DNA from 4 places in the Brevibacillus sp. NPDC058079 genome. Region 4 is predicted to be linked to each of the others. Evidence: riboswitches for the same ligand, from Rfam matches in the RefSeq annotation. Region 4 holds a riboswitch; each other region holds the start of a gene.
The links. A riboswitch is a leader RNA that binds a small molecule or an ion and turns the genes downstream of it on or off. The one in region 4 is predicted to bind S-adenosylmethionine.
Positions count from the first base shown of each region.

Region 1: another riboswitch for S-adenosylmethionine. It lies ahead of ACFVS2_RS08945 (aminotransferase class I/II-fold pyridoxal phosphate-dependent enzyme); the one in region 4 lies ahead of ACFVS2_RS04200 (ABC transporter permease).
Region 2: another riboswitch for S-adenosylmethionine. It lies ahead of metH (methionine synthase); the one in region 4 lies ahead of ACFVS2_RS04200 (ABC transporter permease).
Region 3: another riboswitch for S-adenosylmethionine. It lies ahead of ACFVS2_RS17730 (pyridoxal phosphate-dependent aminotransferase); the one in region 4 lies ahead of ACFVS2_RS04200 (ABC transporter permease).

Region 1 is NZ_JBHVSO010000002.1:473,907-478,120, reverse strand. Features, by position in the region: gene ACFVS2_RS08960 (hypothetical protein) at 1-549, shown strand, start outside; gene ACFVS2_RS08955 (DUF5665 domain-containing protein) at 559-870, opposite strand; gene ACFVS2_RS08950 (pyridoxamine 5'-phosphate oxidase family protein) at 1,039-1,497, shown strand; SAM riboswitch class I at 1,572-1,691, shown strand; gene ACFVS2_RS08945 (aminotransferase class I/II-fold pyridoxal phosphate-dependent enzyme) at 1,786-2,949, shown strand; gene ACFVS2_RS08940 (trans-sulfuration enzyme family protein) at 2,946-4,133, shown strand; gene ACFVS2_RS08935 (YhcN/YlaJ family sporulation lipoprotein) at 4,157-4,214, opposite strand, start outside.
Region 2 is NZ_JBHVSO010000001.1:141,399-145,612, forward strand. Features, by position in the region: gene ACFVS2_RS00740 (YcdB/YcdC domain-containing protein) at 1-1,498, shown strand, start outside; gene ACFVS2_RS00745 (YjcZ family sporulation protein) at 1,566-1,673, opposite strand; SAM riboswitch class I at 1,887-1,988, shown strand; gene metH (methionine synthase) at 2,110-4,214, shown strand, end outside.
Region 3 is NZ_JBHVSO010000005.1:400,959-405,172, reverse strand. Features, by position in the region: gene ACFVS2_RS17735 (hypothetical protein) at 1-319, opposite strand, end outside; gene ACFVS2_RS17730 (pyridoxal phosphate-dependent aminotransferase) at 471-1,652, opposite strand; SAM riboswitch class I at 1,736-1,850, opposite strand; gene ACFVS2_RS17725 (MFS transporter) at 1,911-3,164, opposite strand; gene moaC (cyclic pyranopterin monophosphate synthase MoaC) at 3,168-3,650, opposite strand; gene ACFVS2_RS17715 (methylated-DNA--[protein]-cysteine S-methyltransferase) at 3,823-4,214, shown strand, end outside.
Region 4 is NZ_JBHVSO010000001.1:880,797-885,010, forward strand. Features, by position in the region: gene ACFVS2_RS04190 (MBL fold metallo-hydrolase) at 1-1,199, shown strand, start outside; gene ACFVS2_RS04195 (sulfite exporter TauE/SafE family protein) at 1,231-2,022, shown strand; SAM riboswitch class I at 2,145-2,249, shown strand; gene ACFVS2_RS04200 (ABC transporter permease) at 2,359-3,291, shown strand; gene ACFVS2_RS04205 (ABC transporter permease) at 3,296-4,214, shown strand, end outside.

The DNA.
Region 1 (4,214 bases), on a different contig from region 4:
ATCGAGGTTTACGAGGATGGCAAGAAGGTTGATTCCGAATCCGTTCAGGTAGAAATCGTTAACGCTCCTGATAAGGATCAAGCGACCGAATATGCCATCAAGGCGACTGCTGTAAACAATCCTGCCGCCAAGTCCATTCAGGTGAAGGGGACAGTAAGCGGCTGGAATAAAAAGGACGATACGGAATTGTTTGTGATCGCTCCTGACGGGAAGAAAAAAGAGATTAAACCGAATGACAAAGGTGAGTTTTCTTTGACGTTGTCGTACAAGAACCATTCCTTTAGCGCCAAATCGATTCAATTCGCATTGTATGAAGACGATAAGCTGGTTAAGAAAGCTGACGTTGCATTAAGCACAAAAGTCATTGTCGAGCCTGTGAAGCCAACAGACGAGGATAAAGACGATGATGATGACAAAAAGAAAAAAGAAAAAGGGAAGCAGAAAGATAAGCATCCCAACGGCAACGCGTATGGCTATTGGAAAAAGCACGACAAACATCATGATGACGATAATGACCAGGTCGATGATGATCGTGACGACAGAGACTAGGCTCTAGCGTTAAGGTCGCTGCTTGTACGTCTCGACGTACTCCACCAATTGTCTGATGTAATCCCCCAGAATGGGGATGGAAAGAAATTGCGTCAAGAGGGAGCCGAGGAAAGCCAAAACGATAGCAGTACCAATCGTCAACCCCAGACCCCGGGCAAGACCTGCGAGGAAATTGATCCAGAGCAGCTTGCGCGGGGCTGTGTAATTTTGGATCACATCTGCTAGTCGAATATCTTCCAGGAACATCGCAATTTTATGCATCCGCTCATTTACCTTCCGAACTTCCTGAAGCTCTTCAAGGACTTGATCAATTTGCTGCATGAGGCGGTCTGTAGGCGACAAGGTGTCCAACCCCTTCCATCATTCGGTATCGTTACCTACCAGTCTAGGGAAAAAGACAACCAGAATCAAGGTGAAGAGGAAACGTTTGCCTATCAGCTAAGCGAAGGGTAAAATGAACGTACAAAACGTTTGTTAGGAGGCTTTGAAATGGCTGAAACTGTTTCCCAATCTCTTTCCGAAGATTTATTCAAGCTCTTGCAAAAGGAGCGTTTTGTTACCTTGGGCACAGTAGACCATGAGTCAGGGGCACCATCGCTCAGCTCTTTGTCCTGGACGTATGCTGTCAGCGCCGATATGATTCGTTTTGCCGTGGATAATCGCTCACGTATTTTGGCTAATATTGCGAAGGAACCGCAAGTTGTCCTGCATTTGATCGGTGCCGGCTCGTCTTTCGCCATTAATGGTCGTGCTGTCGTCAAAACAGACCGACTGGAAGGTGTTCCGCTCAAGCTGGCCATGGCAGAAATCAAGATTGAGGCTGTTCGTGATATTATGTTTTACGGTTCCCGTATTTCCGTAGAACCACAATATGAAAAGACGTATGACAAAAATGCGGCAGCGAAGCTGGACAATCAAGTTATGACCGCCTTGAAAGATGCAAATTAACGGGTGGAAATAAATTGTTGACAAGAATCCTGCCGATCCTTTAGTATTAGGGTCAATCAAATTGAATAGCAATCTTCTTATCCAGAGCGGCGGAGGGACTGGCCCGATGATGCCCGGCAACCAATCACCTGTATTTTAACAGGGAGATAATGGTGCTAATTCCTGCAGAGTTATCAAACTCTGAAAGATGAGAAGGATTTGCTTACGGTGACGTAAACAAAGCCTTCTTTCAGAGGAAAGGGGGCTTTTTTGATGCCCTCGTACACAATTGGAGGGAGAGAAACAGACATGAAATTGGAAACGAAATTGATTCAGGCGGGAGTAGGCAGAGACGAAAAAACAGGGGCGGTGAGCTTTCCTGTTTACTATGCAACAGCCTATCGCCATCCTGCCTTGGGCCAGAGCACTGGATATGATTATACACGCACAGCTAATCCTACTCGAACCATTTTGGAGGAGACTATCGCTGAAGCGGAATCAGGGGATGCAGGATTTGCTTGCGCCTCAGGAATGGCTGCTGTTCATACTGTCATGGGTTTGTTTTCCCAAGGGGATCATCTGATCGTTTCACTCGATCTGTACGGGGGAACCTATCGATTGTTCGAGCAAGTGCTCTCTCGTTACGGTCTGACGTTTTCGTACGTGGATTTGCGTGACATTCGTGCACTCAATGATGCGATTCGCCCGGATACAAAGGCCATCTTCGTCGAGACGCCAACCAATCCGCTCATGCAGATTACTGATATTCGAGCAGTAACACAATTGGCGAAACAGCACGGGATCCTGACGATTGTAGACAACACATTCTTAACCCCGTATTGTCAACGCCCACTAGAGCTTGGTGCAGATATCGTCCTACATAGTGCAACCAAGTATTTGGCAGGACATAACGATGTGCTGGCGGGACTCATCGTAACAAAAGGAGAAGAGTTGTCGGAAAAAATCCGGTTTTTGCACAATTCAATCGGTGCTGTACTCGGACCGCAAGATTGTTGGCTTCTCGTTCGCGGGATGAAAACATTGGCATTGCGGATGGAGCGCCACCAATCCAATGCCTTGATTGTAGCGGAAAAGTTGCGTGAGCATCCAGCAGTGGCTGAGGTATTTTATCCAGGTCTGCCAGAGCATCCGGGACATGAGATCCAGGTGAATCAAGCGACTGGGCATAGTGGGATGGTATCGTTCCGCGTACGTGATGCAGAGCAGGTGGGATTGTTCCTGCAAAATCTGCAAATCGTGTCCTTTGCAGAAAGTCTGGGTGGTGTCGAGTCATTGTGTACGTATCCGGCGACGCAAACTCACGCCGATATCCCGCAAGAAGTCAGAGAGCATGTCGGTGTTTGTGATCGATTGTTGCGACTGTCGGTTGGCATCGAGCATCCAGATGATGTCGTAGCCGATTTGTTTCAGGCCTTGAATGCTAGTTTGGTCGTAGGAGGGAGTGTACGATGAATTTTGCAACCAAGCTCCTCCACGGTTCGACTTGCATTGACCCGTTCACAGGTGCGTCGTCGGTTCCAATTTATCAGGCTTCCACGTTTCATCAGGCTGATATCGATCAGCCAGGTACATTCGATTATGCCAGATCAGGCAATCCGACCAGGCAGGCTTTGGAGGAAGCCATTGCGTCTCTGGAGGGAGGCTCACGCGGTTTCGCGTTCTCATCTGGCATGGCTGCCATTTCCAGCGTGTTCATGTTGTTTTCAGCTGGAGACCATGTAGTAGTGGCGGAAGATGTATACGGTGGCACGTTTCGGTTTTTGACCAAGGTATTGTCGAGAATGGGCATCTCCGTTACGTTCGTGGATGCAACAGATACAGAAGCCGTTCGTGCGGCCATTACACCGGCAACGAAAGGGGTTTACCTGGAGACCCCCTCCAATCCCACCTTAAAGGTGACAGATATTGCAGCGGTTTCTCGTATCGCGAAGGAGCACGGCTTGCTCGTCATTGTCGATAATACATTCCTTACACCGTATTACCAGCGGCCATTGGAGCTTGGCGCAGATGTGGTCATTCATAGTGCAACGAAGTTTATCGGAGGGCATAGCGACGTCGTGGCAGGTCTGGCTGTGACCAGAGAGGCTGCGTTAGGGGAACAGCTCTACTTTATCCAGAATGGCATGGGAGCGATTTTGGGTGTGCAGGACTGCTGGCTCGTAATGCGTGGGCTCAAAACATTGAAAGCCCGACTGGATGTCAGTACGAAAACAGCCGCGAGCTTGGCTGACTGGTTGTCTTCGCATCCACAGGTAAGCCGAGTCTACTATACAGGACTGGAGGATCATCCCGGTCACCTGATTCAAACACAACAAGCGACCGGTCATGGGGCTGTTCTTTCTTTTGATGTAGGGAGCCGCGAGCGAGCAAAAGCGTTGTTTGATCGCGTAAAATTGCCGATTGTGGCTGTCAGCCTCGGGGCAGTGGAAACGATTCTCTCCTACCCAGCTACGATGTCACATGCAGCGATGCCTGCTGAGGAAAGAGCTGCAAGGGGAATAACAGATGGTTTGATCAGGCTGTCAGCTGGTTTGGAGGATTTCGATGACTTGGTGGCAGATTTGAAGCAAGCTTTGGATCATTTGCCATCTGAAGCACCAGTCCATAAAGAAAAAGAGGTATTCTCCCGGGCTTAAATTCGGGGGATACCTCTTTTCTTTTAAGGTGTTCCTGTACGATTTACGTTGATCTTGTTTTGTCCTTGTGGCTCTTTGTGC
Region 2 (4,214 bases), 740 kb from region 4:
AATTGACCAGCATGAGCAAGTCACATTTTTCGGGCGATTGAACAAGAGTGAACAAGCCTTTTTCACCAAGCTGACAGATGCCGTGCCCGATTTGAACCCCTCCCTTCTTCTGTTGGATAAAGAGAAGAACCACGATGGCATGTTAGTAATCTTGGGGAAAATGAACAAGGAGGGGCATCAGGTTTCTCTTGCGATCTATGGAAATGGTCAAGCACTGGAATCGTATATGCTTCTGTATAGGGATGAAAAGGAAGCAGCGAGCCGGAAAGAAGCAGAAGGAGCAAAAGCCTTGGAGCAAGAGCGACAGTTTCTGAACAAACTGCTCGGGGCTGATAGCGAGAACTATCGGTTGTTGGACGCCAACAATCCAGGATTGTACTTGCGATACTATAACGGGCTGCCAGTGTTGTCTGATGAAATAAGCATAGTAACAACTGACTCTGGCCATGTCCAATATTTCAGGAAGGAGCCCGTATCATTCGAGCCGTCACGATATCCAGATGTATCGACTGCTGTGTCAGAAGAGGTAGCCATCAAAGAGCTGAGTGAGCATATGAAGCTTCGATACGTGCAGAATCCGAGAATACGGCCAGAATCAAAACAAGGAGAGAAGTGGCAGCCTATTCTGGAGTACACGCCAGCTGTTTCCTTCATGCAACGAGGACGTGAAGATGGTACGGAGTGGCATATCGACGCGACCAGTGGCAAGATTGTGTATGGAACGGGAGATAACGGGCTTGCCTATGATCAGTTGAATACGAAGAAAGCACATCCAATCGAATCTCCGAAAGAATACGTCAAGGTTCGCTCCAAGGATGAGGCAAAAGCACTGCTGCAAGCAGAGTTCGGCGTACAGGTAGAAGGCTTGACCTACAGAGAGAGTGAACGTGAGCGCGATGGACGCAAGGAATACGTCTGGTATGATAAAAATGACAAGTATATCGGCGTAGAAGTTATCGCAGAAACAGGCAGTGTCGTCGGGCTGGGAACACCGCGTTCCAATGCTGCAGTGACAGTCAAACGCCAGCAAGCGGAAGAGGCTGCATTCGCCTTTCTGCATAAATACGTCGATCCAGGTGTAAAAGAAGTACAATTGGCACAAGTTATACAGCCAGGCGAAGCGAGTCCTGTGTCATCGGGCGAATGGGAATTCAGATTTTTCCTGAGCAAGGATGGCATTCCTGTACAGGATCGCGAGCAAAAAGCGGCTTATTCGGTAACGGTCGATCCGTCTACGGGCAAAGTGACAAAGTTTGATAACTACAGAGAGACGCACGAGTTGGTGGAGCTTCCAGCATCCGACAAGATCATCTCGAAAGACAAGGCTGTTGAGGAGTATTTACGCGTCATGCCTTTGAAGCTGGTCTATTTGATGAAAGATGTGGATGGGCAAAAATTACCTCAACCGAAGCTGGCGTATGTGCCGTGGAGTGAGGAAAAGCTTGCGAACAAATTTATGGCCCTTGATGCCGTGACAGGCAAGATCATCGCCGACTAAAACGAAAAAAAGGCTATCCCGCAGCCATTCCTGATGGCTTTTGGGATAGCCTTTCTTAAACACTTATCTAACAGTCGTCACACGAGCACCCGATAATAACCAACAGGATAAACAGCACGAGCACGATTGCGAAGCAGTCACCGAAGAATCCGTTCCCGCAGAAAGATGTACTCATCTTTGTTTCCCCTCCTTTCCGTTATACTCCAGTCTATACACGAATGCCGATATTGGACTGGGCGGATGCCCAGCTTAGGCAAAAATGGGCGCGTAAGAGAAGAGGCTTAGTAAAAAATAGACAATTCACAATTGACGGGGAGACAAAGGGGGTGTTAAGATACTTGCAAACATTCAAGACATTTCACAATACAACTAAATGACAAGTGTACGACTCTTATCCAGAGAGGCAGAGGGACTGGCCTGATGAAGCCTCGGCAACCGGTAAAAATCCGGTGCCAATTCCAGCAAAGCTACGTGCTTTGAAAGATAAGAGGATGTCTCAGGCGTTTTCGTATCTGCTGACAAATCCTCTTCTTTCAAAGAAGAGGATTTTTTGATTTTATTTACCTAATGACAGAGAATAAGCCGATGCAAGGGAGAAAAGGGGCACGTCAATGAAACCAACTTTTCGCGAACAGCTTTCCCGGAAAATTCTGATTCTGGACGGTGCAATGGGCACCATGCTTCAACAGGCGAACCTGACTGCTGATGATTTCGGCGGTGAAGCCTATGATGGCTGTAATGAACTCTTGAACCTGACCAGACCAGATGTGATCCGTTCCATTCATGAGAAATATTTAGAGGCGGGAGCAGACATCGTCGAAACAAATACGTTTGGTGCTGCTTCCATCGTTTTAGCCGAGTACGATGTGCCAGAGAAAGACCTTGAGATCAATATAGCGGCAGCACGCTTGGCCAGAGAAGCGGTGGATGCCTATTCCACGGAGGAGTGGCCGCGTTTTGTAGCAGGTGCAATGGGACCTACGACCAAAACCCTTTCGTTGACAGGCGGTGTCACTTTTGAAGAACTGGTCGAGGCGTATTATCGTCAGGCAAAAGGTCTGATTCTCGGTGGCTCCGATGTTCTTCTTTTGGAAACCTCGCAAGATACGTTGAACGTTAAGGCCGGTGGAATTGGGATTCGCAAAGCTTTTGAAGAGCTTGGACAGGAGATCCCGGTGATGCTGTCAGGTACGATTGAGCCGATGGGCACGACGCTTGCTGGCCAAAACATCGAGGCGTTTTACATCTCCTTGGAACATATAAAGCCAGTCTCTATTGGTCTGAACTGTGCGACAGGACCAGAGTTCATGCGTGATCATCTGCGGACATTGTCGGGAATTGCCCAATGTGCGGTCAGCTGTTATCCGAACGCAGGCTTGCCAGATGAGAACGGTCATTACCATGAAACGCCACAAGGACTTGCCTCGAAAATGCTGGCGTTCGCTGAACAAGGCTGGATAAACGTCGCTGGCGGTTGCTGCGGAACAACGCCTGACCATATTCAAGCGATGGCAGAAGCATTGAAAGACTGCAAGCCTCGCAGTGCAGCTGTAGAACCGCTGAGCGCGGTCTCCGGGATCGAGGTCGTTTACGTCGAAGATGACAATCGTCCCCTGCTAGTAGGGGAGAGGACCAATGTCATCGGTTCCAAAAAATTCCGTGAAATGATTGCAGCTGGTCACTATGAAGAAGCATCTGATATTGCCCGGGCACAAGTAAAGCGCGGCGCACATGTCATCGATATATGCTTGGCTGATCCCGACCGTGATGAATACGAAGATATGGAAAAATTCCTACAGTTCATCGTGAAAAAAGTAAAAGCGCCCCTCATGATCGACTCGACAGATGCCAAGGTTATGGAGCTGGGACTTCGCTACTCGCAAGGGAAGGCCATTCTCAACTCGATCAACCTGGAAGACGGGTTGGAGCGATTTGAGGAAGTCGTTCCGCTTATTCACAAGTTCGGTGCCTCCGTTGTCGTTGGAACGATTGAGGAAGCGGGTATGGCTATCACTCGCGAAAAGAAGCTGGAGGTCGCGCAACGCTCGTACGACATTCTTGTCAACCAGTATGGAATAAAGCCACAGGATATTATTTTCGATCCACTCGTCTTTCCAGTAGGGACGGGGGATGAACAATACATCGGCTCTGCATTGGAAACCGTAGAAGGAATTCGTTTGATCAAACAAGCAATGCCTGCTTGCAAGACAATCCTGGGTGTCAGTAACGTTTCCTTCGGCTTGCCTGCTGCAGGTCGGGAAGTGCTGAATGCGGTCTTCTTGTACCACACCACTCTCGCAGGGCTTGATTACGCCATCGTCAACACGGAAAAGCTGGAGCGCTACGCTTCGATTCCAGAAGACGAGAGAAAGCTGGCAGAAGCTCTTCTATTCGAGACAAATGATGAGACATTGGCGGCCTTCACCGAATTTTATCGCCAAAAGAAAAAGGAAGTCAGTGTGGAAGTCTCCTCGCTAACGCTCGAAGAACGCTTGGCCCGTTATGTAGTCGAAGGCTCCAAGGATGGTCTAGTGGAAGACTTGAAGCTGGCTCTGGATAAATACGTACCGCTCGAGATCATCAACGGTCCGTTGATGACTGGGATGGAAGAGGTCGGTCGCCTGTTCAACGGCAACCAGCTGATCGTGGCAGAAGTATTGCAGAGCGCAGAAGTTATGAAGGCATCCGTATCGTTTTTAGAGCCATTCATGGAAAA
Region 3 (4,214 bases), on a different contig from region 4:
GACGCTTCAATCGCTTCAGTCTCTCTGCGGACTTCTCCACTCTCATGCATTCGTTCGTCAGCTCACAAACGTTGACGTGACGAGCATCAGCGATCATGCTGATATCATTCACATGGACAATCAGTCTTTTGCCTTCTTCTGTTACAAATCCGATTGAGCAAAAATGCGCACCTGACATTTCCAAACGAGTGAGAACAGCATTGGCGTAAACTTCTCCCGTCCGCAAGCGAATCTGGCCTGCTTCAATGGCTCCGCCGATTTTTCGCTCGTTGGCGATCACCGTATACATATCCGTGTAACCGTTAATCTGATAGCGCATGGTACCCTCCCGCTCTCGCTGAGACTAATTATCATTAACAATGTCATCGTATAATGAAAATCATTATCTGTCAATAATGAGAATGATTTTTATTCTAGAATAAAAAAACCACACTCCATTTGTATGGTAGTGTGGTCGAATTCCCTTGCCTTCATTTTGTTTTCGTAAACAACCCCAACCGCTCAATCCGTTGGACCGCTTCTGCGAGACGATCTTCATTGGATAACAAAGCCGCTCGCACATAGCCCTCACCCGTCGGACCAAAGCCATTTCCTGGCGCTACGACGACATGCGCTTTTTCCAATAGCAGGTCAGAGAACTCCACGGAAGTAAAGCCACTTGGAACAGGAAGCCAAGCAAAAAACGAACCTTGAGATGGTGGCGCCTGCCAGCCAATCCGATGCAGATTGGAGTACAAGGCATTGCGGCGGCTTTCGTAGACAGCGACGAGATCGCGAACGCACTGCTGTGACTCCGTCATCGCTTTGGCTGCCGCCATCTGTACCGCTCCGAACAGACTGACGAAGTAATGGTCCTGAATGAGGTTAATCAGACGAACCAGCTCGCGATTTCCTACCATGGCACCAACACGCCAGCCTGCCATGTTGTACGTTTTGGACAAGGTATAAAATTCTACGCCCACTTCTTTTGCTCCCGGAACCTGCATGAAGCTGACTGGCTTTTTCCCGTCATAGCTGATCGCCCCGTAGGCGAAGTCATGGCAGACGACGATTTCATGTTTTCGGGCAAAACGAATCGTTTCCTCATAAAACTCGAGTGGTGCGTTGACTGCTGTTGGATTGTTCGGATAGTTGAGAAACATCAGTTTCGCTCGATCCAAATCAGCTTGGGAGAGCTGGCTGTAGTCTGGTAAAAAGTCATTTTCCGCCTTCAGAGGCATCATGACCATCCGTCCGTCTACGACTGCAACCCCCGACCAATAATCCGGATAGCCTGGGTCCGGAACCAGTGCAACATCGCCTGCGTTCATGAGTACTTGGCAAATCTCTACGAGTCCGGTTTTGCTGCCGAACAAAATCGCTACTTCTTCCTCCGGATCGAGGTCTACATCAAATTCTTGCTTATACCAATGAGCCACTGCCTGCTTCAGTTCCACGCGTCCCTGAAAAGGCGGATATTTGTGATGGAGTGGTTGTGCCGCTTGTGCCTGTAATTCTTCAATAATGTGCGGCGGTGTCGGCAGATCGGGATTGCCCTGCCCTAGGTTAATGACGTCATGGCCTTGCGCAATGACCTTGTTTACTTTTGCCACCAGGGTCGCAAAAAACTGGGTAGGGAGTCGATCAATCATGTCGGAGGGTTGAATGCGCATCTTTCTTCCATTCCTTTCTTGGGCCCAATACAGTAAAACCCCCTTTTTCCATACAGAAAAAGGGGGAGATCAGCTTGGTCACGTCCTTATCTGTCAGGAAAAAATCCTGCTGGAATTGGCACAGCATCTGTCCATCACATGGAACAGATCCGCTGCCGGGCTTCATAGGGCCAGTCCCTCCACCTCTCTGAATAAGTCAAACACACGGAATATACTGTTTTTTCGTCTATATCATACTACTTGAGCACGTAAACCGTGTCAAGATGCTTGATTCTGTACCGACACTTGATGCCTTCTTTTTTGAAATGAGGTGTGGAAAGCGAAGAATGCCACAGACAACAGACACAAGCCTGCCATCACGAACAATAGTCCCTGCGCATGAATCGATTGGAAAATGAAGGCGCCGAGCAGTGGTCCGAGCATCCGCCCTGCTGATCCAGTTCCTGCAATCAGACCTTGAATGAAGCCTTCACGTCCCTCTGGCGTAAACTGTGCAGCTACTGCCGGCACCGCTGGCCACACGAGCATTTCTCCTAGCGTCATGACGAACATGCCTGCCACAAAGCCTGCATAAACCGTTGATTGCGACAGAATCAGCATCGACAAGGCAAAAATATAAGCGCCCAAGAGCATTTGTGCTTTTAGCGTACGGGCAAAGCGTCGAATGACCCACGCAATCAATGGCTGACCAAACAGGATCAAACCTCCGTTCAGCGTCCACAACAGACTGTATTGACGGAGTGAAATGCCCAGGGATTGCATGTAGGTAGACAGCACCGTCGTCCATTGTACATAGACAATCCAGCTAATTAATAGCCCCCCACATAATAGCAGCAATGCTCCCCATACCACCTTTGGCTCTTGCTGTGGTTGTTGCAGCACATCACCAGTTGCTTGCTCAGACATACTTTGTCCAGTCGTCGAGTTTTCGCGTTGTTCCACCATTTTTAACTGACGCGGCAAAATGAGCATGAACATGGCGAGCACAATCACTTGCGAGATCGCATTACCGAAAAACGTCCAGGCAAACGAAACACTTGCCAAGAAGCCGCCCAGCGCAGAACCGGCAGCTACCCCCACATTGAGGGTGACATAAATCAGATTGATTCCTTTCCGTCCCCCGTCCGGCCATAACACTACTGCCAGTGCATTCATCACAGGAGAAAGTGTTCCGTAAAACAGACCATTCAATAGAAGCAAGACAACATAAATCGTAAAATCTTGCGTAAGACCTAAGCCGATCGATATCAGAATAACGCCGATGGAACCGACAATAATGGTGCGCATTTTTCCCCAGCGGTCAAACATCATCCCGCCGACAATACTCCCGATCAAGAATGCGCCTTGATTTAAAAGCAACAAGAAGCCGGCTACAGTCAGCGGCTTTCCGAGATGGTTGTGAATATAGATCGTGACAAGCGGCCAAATACACGCCATTCCTGTAGAAAAAATGACGGCAGCAATCGCCAATAAACGAATGCTGCTCGGATAGGATTCCCACTTTTGCCTCATGGCTTACTTCTCTCCCCGATGGAAATCGCCGCTTTTTCCGCCTGTTTTGGATTGCAGACTGGTTGGACCGATTATCATTTCTTTATCCATGGCTTTGCACATGTCATACACGGTCAAAGCCGCTATGCTGACAGCGGTCAACGCCTCCATCTCGACGCCAGTTTTCCCTGTCGTCTTCACGGTTCCTGTAATCGCAAGCGTCGTTTCATCTACAAAAGCAAATTGTATGTCGATGCCAGTCAATGGCAGCGGATGACACATCGGGATGATTTCCCACGTCTTTTTGGCAGCCATGACACCTGCTACCTGCGCAACTGCGAGTACATCGCCCTTTTCGATCCGACCTTCACGGATTCGGGCGAGCGTTTCGGGTTTCATGCTGATTTGGCTCTCGGCTACAGCCACCCGTTTTGTGACGTCCTTCTCAGACACGTCCACCATCCGAGCTCGATTTTGTTCATTAAAATGTGTTAATTGATCAGTCATACTAGTATCGTTCCTCCTCTATCTCCTCCTACCTTACTCCCGCCGCTGGATAAAAGCAATGAGAATGTAGACGACACTGTTTCGTTATCTTGCTCATCCACTCCTAAAAACGTACGAAGAACAGGTGCTGGAGGTATACTGTGCGTACACAGCTCAAAGGAGGCGTATGGAAATGGAAACGATTAAGGATCAGACGGTACGTTGGTCAATGCTTGTGCATGGTGATTGGACCATTTATTTGGCTGCAACGGCTGCCGGGCTTTGTTATGTCGGCTCGGTCAACCAGCCTTTTGCTGAATTGGAAGCGTGGGTTGAAAAGCATCATCCACAAAGTGCACTGGTGCAAGACGAACCATGGCTACAGCCTTTTGCAACAGAACTGATGGAGTATTTGCAGGGGACGCGCGAGCATTTTTCCATGGATTGCGACCTGTCTGGAACGCCTTTTCAGCTCGCTGTCTGGGAGGCACTGTGCCAAATCCCATACGGTCAAACGGCATCGTACACCGACATTGCGAACATCATTGAAAAGCCTGCTGCTGTTCGTGCCGTCGGTGCAGCAAT
Region 4 (4,214 bases):
CGAAGCTGTTTTTATCCAATGAGGGCGATGAAGATTGGAAATATCAATACTTGGAAGGTTTGAACCATCAGCTTGTCCACGATGGGGATCGCTTTTTTATCGGGAACTTGCTATTTGAAGTTATGCATACGCCTGGCCATACACCCGAAAGCATCTCCTTCCTTTTGACAGACCTCGGAGGGAATGCAGATCGCCCCATCGGGATCTTTACGGGAGATTTTGTCTTTGTCGGCGATATCGGCAGACCGGACTTGCTCGAAAAAGCAGCGGGAATGAAGGGTACGTCCGAGTCAGGTGCAAGAGCCATGTTCCAGTCCCTCCAAAAATTCAAGCAACTGCCGGATTATATGCAGGTATGGCCAGCTCATGGCGCAGGAAGTGCTTGCGGCAAAGCACTGGGGGCCGTGCCGTCTTCTACCGTCGGTTATGAAAAGCTCTTTAACTGGGCGATGGCACACTCCAGTGAAGAGGAATTCGTCAAGGCACTCCTGGATGGACAACCAGAGCCACCAACGTATTTTGCAGTGATGAAACGAGTGAATAAGGAAGGTCCTGCCTTGCTCAACGAACTCCCTGTTGTTCAAGAGTTCAACTCGTTTGAACAGGTAAAGGAATCGCTGGAAAACGGACAGATTATCGATACGCGTCCTTTCCAGAATTTTGCGAAGGGGCATCTGGAGGGAACACTTCACATTCCTTTTAACAAGTCATTCGCCAACTGGGCGGGCTGGATCGTTGATTACAATCGTCCGGTACATATTCTGGCCACACCAGATCAGCTGGACGAGATTTTGCTAGCCTTACATTCCGTAGGGATTGATCATGTTACAGGCTTTATCGACAGCGGCAAGCTGATGGAAAGTGAAGTGTCTTCGCTCGAGACAATCGAAGAGGTAACACCGTTGGAGATTGCAGAACGGGTGGGAAAGGGAGAGGTTCACGTAGTAGATGTACGTAATCTGACTGAGTGGAAGGAAGGACACATTCCGGATGCACAGCACATCATGCTCGGTACGCTCGCCATGCGGCTGGATGAGATTCCTCACGATAAGCCTCTTCTCGTACAGTGCCGTTCCGGTGCCCGATCCGCTATTGGCGCAAGCATTCTTCAGGCAAATGGATTCAAGGATGTCATGAATTTGAGCGGCGGAATCTTGAAATGGCAAAAAGACGGCTTGGCAGTCGTAGAACGAGGGTAAAACGAATCGAGGTGTTGCAAAGGGTGAGCGTATGACTATCGACCTTGTGATCACACTGTTTGTTATCGGTTTCGCGGGATCATTTATTTCTGGTCTCGTCGGAATCGGGGGCTCCATCATCAAGTATCCGATGCTTCTGTACATTCCGCCCGCCCTTGGATTCGTTGCTTACACAGCTCACGAAGTATCCGGAATAAGTGCAATCCAAGTATTTTTTGCCACCCTAGCTGCTGTTTGGACTCTGCGAAAAGATAAGCTTATTCATTACCAGCTCGTTCGGTACATGGGAAGTGCCATTATCGTAGGAAGCTTGCTTGGAGGGTATGGAGGAAAATATCTCTCGGCAGAAGCCATCAATATCGTTTACGCCATCCTGGCCACTATTGCTGTAATCTTGATGTTCCTGCCAAAAAAGCGAATGGACGAACGTGAACAGTACGAGGTTATCTTTCATAAACCAACAGCCGTATTATCCGCTTTGATTGTCGGAGGCGCTTCCGGAATTGTCGGGGCAGCTGGCGCTTTTATTTTGGTTCCCATCATGTTGATCATTCTCAAGATCCCGACAAGAGTTACGATTGCTTCATCTCTTGCCATTACCTTTCTTTCTTCCATCGGTTCGACTGCAGGGAAATGGATGGCGGGCGACATATTACTGTGGCCATCCGTGATCATGGTAATCGCCAGTATCATGGCAGCGCCGCTCGGTACGAAGGTCAGCAAACGTTTGGATACACGGGTTCTCCAAACCATTCTGGCCTTGTTGATCCTAGCCACCACGATTAAGATCTGGGCTGATATCCTCATATTCATACGTGTGTGAAGATTTACTTTTTTCATAAATAAAATAAAGAAAAATCAATTGTTATGGAACAGGATTGACATATCCGAGTAAAATGATAAGATAAAAAAGAATTTTACGATGAAATTAAATTTCATAGAACATTCTTATCTAGAGTGGTGGAGGGACTGGCCCGATGAAACCCGGCAACCTTGGTCTGATTGACCTTACGGTGCCAATTCCTGCGGAGTTATTCTGCGAGATGAGAAGGTGGGAACCGTGTAATTGCCCCTCTTCTTTTCGGAGAGGGGTTTTCTATATTTATAATTCATAGTATTCATATCTTTTTACTTTGTATTATGTGAAGGAGGAAACAACGTGCTTCATTATGCGGTCAAGCGTGGCTTTCTCATGATCGTTACCCTTTGGATTATTGTCACGGTAACGTTTGTGACCATGCACCTGATTCCGGGTGACCCGTTCGCGTCTGACGCCAAAATGCTTCCAGAAGAAGTGGTAAAGAACATGCGGGCGGAGTACAACCTGGATCAGCCAATCACGGTACAGTACCTGCTCTATCTGAAAGGATTGCTGCAATTTGACTTGGGGCCCTCTATCCAGTCCAAGACGAGGGATGTGAACACGCTGATTGCAGAGGGATTCCCCGCATCGGCTGTTCTGGGACTCCAGTCCTTTATTGTCGCACTGGCAGGTGGAATCACACTGGGAATCGTAGCGGCACTCTATCACAATCGAACCTTGGATTTCTTGTCTATGTTTGCAGCCATCATTGGGATCTCCGTCCCCAGTTTTATTCTGGCGCCACTTTTGATCAAGTACATGGCGGTCAAATGGGAGCTTCTTCCCGTTGCTGCGTGGGGGAGCTGGGAGCATTCGATACTTCCAACGCTTGCGCTCGCTATCGGTCCGCTCGCCATTATCGCCCGTTTCGTACGAGCCAGCATGCTTGAGGTTTGGCAACAGGAATACATAAGCACGGCGGAGGCGAAAGGGCTTGGCACCTTTTCTATTGTCGTTAGACACGGGATGCGCAATGCCATCCTGCCGGTTCTTACCTTTATCGGTCCGCTGTTTGCCAACCTGATGACGGGAACCTTTGTGGTGGAAAAGATTTTCGCCATTCCCGGGCTCGGCAAATACTTCGTGGAAAGTATTTTTAACCGCGATTATCCCGTTATTTTGGGAACGACAGTGTTTTACAGCTTTGTGCTCATTTTTACTTTGTACATCATCGACCTACTGTATCGGGTGATTGACCCGCGCATCAGATTGACGAGTGGAGGGAAGTAGCGTTATGGCCAATCAGGCAACACAACTGGATAGCCTGTTTCGACCAGTAGACCGAAACAGGCTATCCGAAGAAATTCGGGAACGTCCCAGTCTTGGGTATTGGCAGGAGGTATTGCAGCGGGTATGCCGCAACAAGCTGGCAATGCTTGGGTTCTTCCTGCTCATGGCAGTGGTAACCCTCTCGATCATCGGTCCGATTCTCGTTCCCCACAGCCCGCATGAACAGTCATTGACGAAGGGTAATCTGCCGTTGTCGGGCGAGCATTGGTTTGGAACAGATGACTTGGGTCGGGACATGTGGGCACGTACCTGGGTAGGCGGTCAAATCTCTTTGTTTATTGGTGTGGCGGCAGCTGCTATCGACCTAGTGATCGGTGTATGCGTCGGCGGGATTTCCGGTTACATGGCAGGGAGGAACAAGCTGGGCGACCGTGTGGACAACATCCTGATGCGATTGGCTGAAATTCTGTACAGCATTCCGTATCTGCTGGTGGTAATTCTACTGATGGTGGTTCTGGAGCCTGGTCTCACAACGATTATTATTGCCCTTTCACTAACTGGTTGGGTCGGAATGGCCCGCCTGGTCAGAGGACAAATCATGCAGATCAAGCGTCAGGAGTTTGTGCTGGCTGCAGAAAAGTTGGGTACCTCTCATGCCAAAATTATCATCAAACATCTGCTGCCAAATACGATCGGCGTCATCATCGTCAACCTGACCTTTACGATACCGCATGCGATTTTTGCCGAATCGTTTCTCAGCTTTCTTGGGCTGGGTGTGCAAGCGCCAACCGCCAGCTGGGGAACCATGGCCAACGACGCGCTAGCGGTTATGCTGAGCGGACAGTGGTGGCGGCTGTTTTTTCCGGGATTCATGATTTCCCTTACCATGTTCGCGTGCAACGCGCTCGGGGATGGTTTGCAGG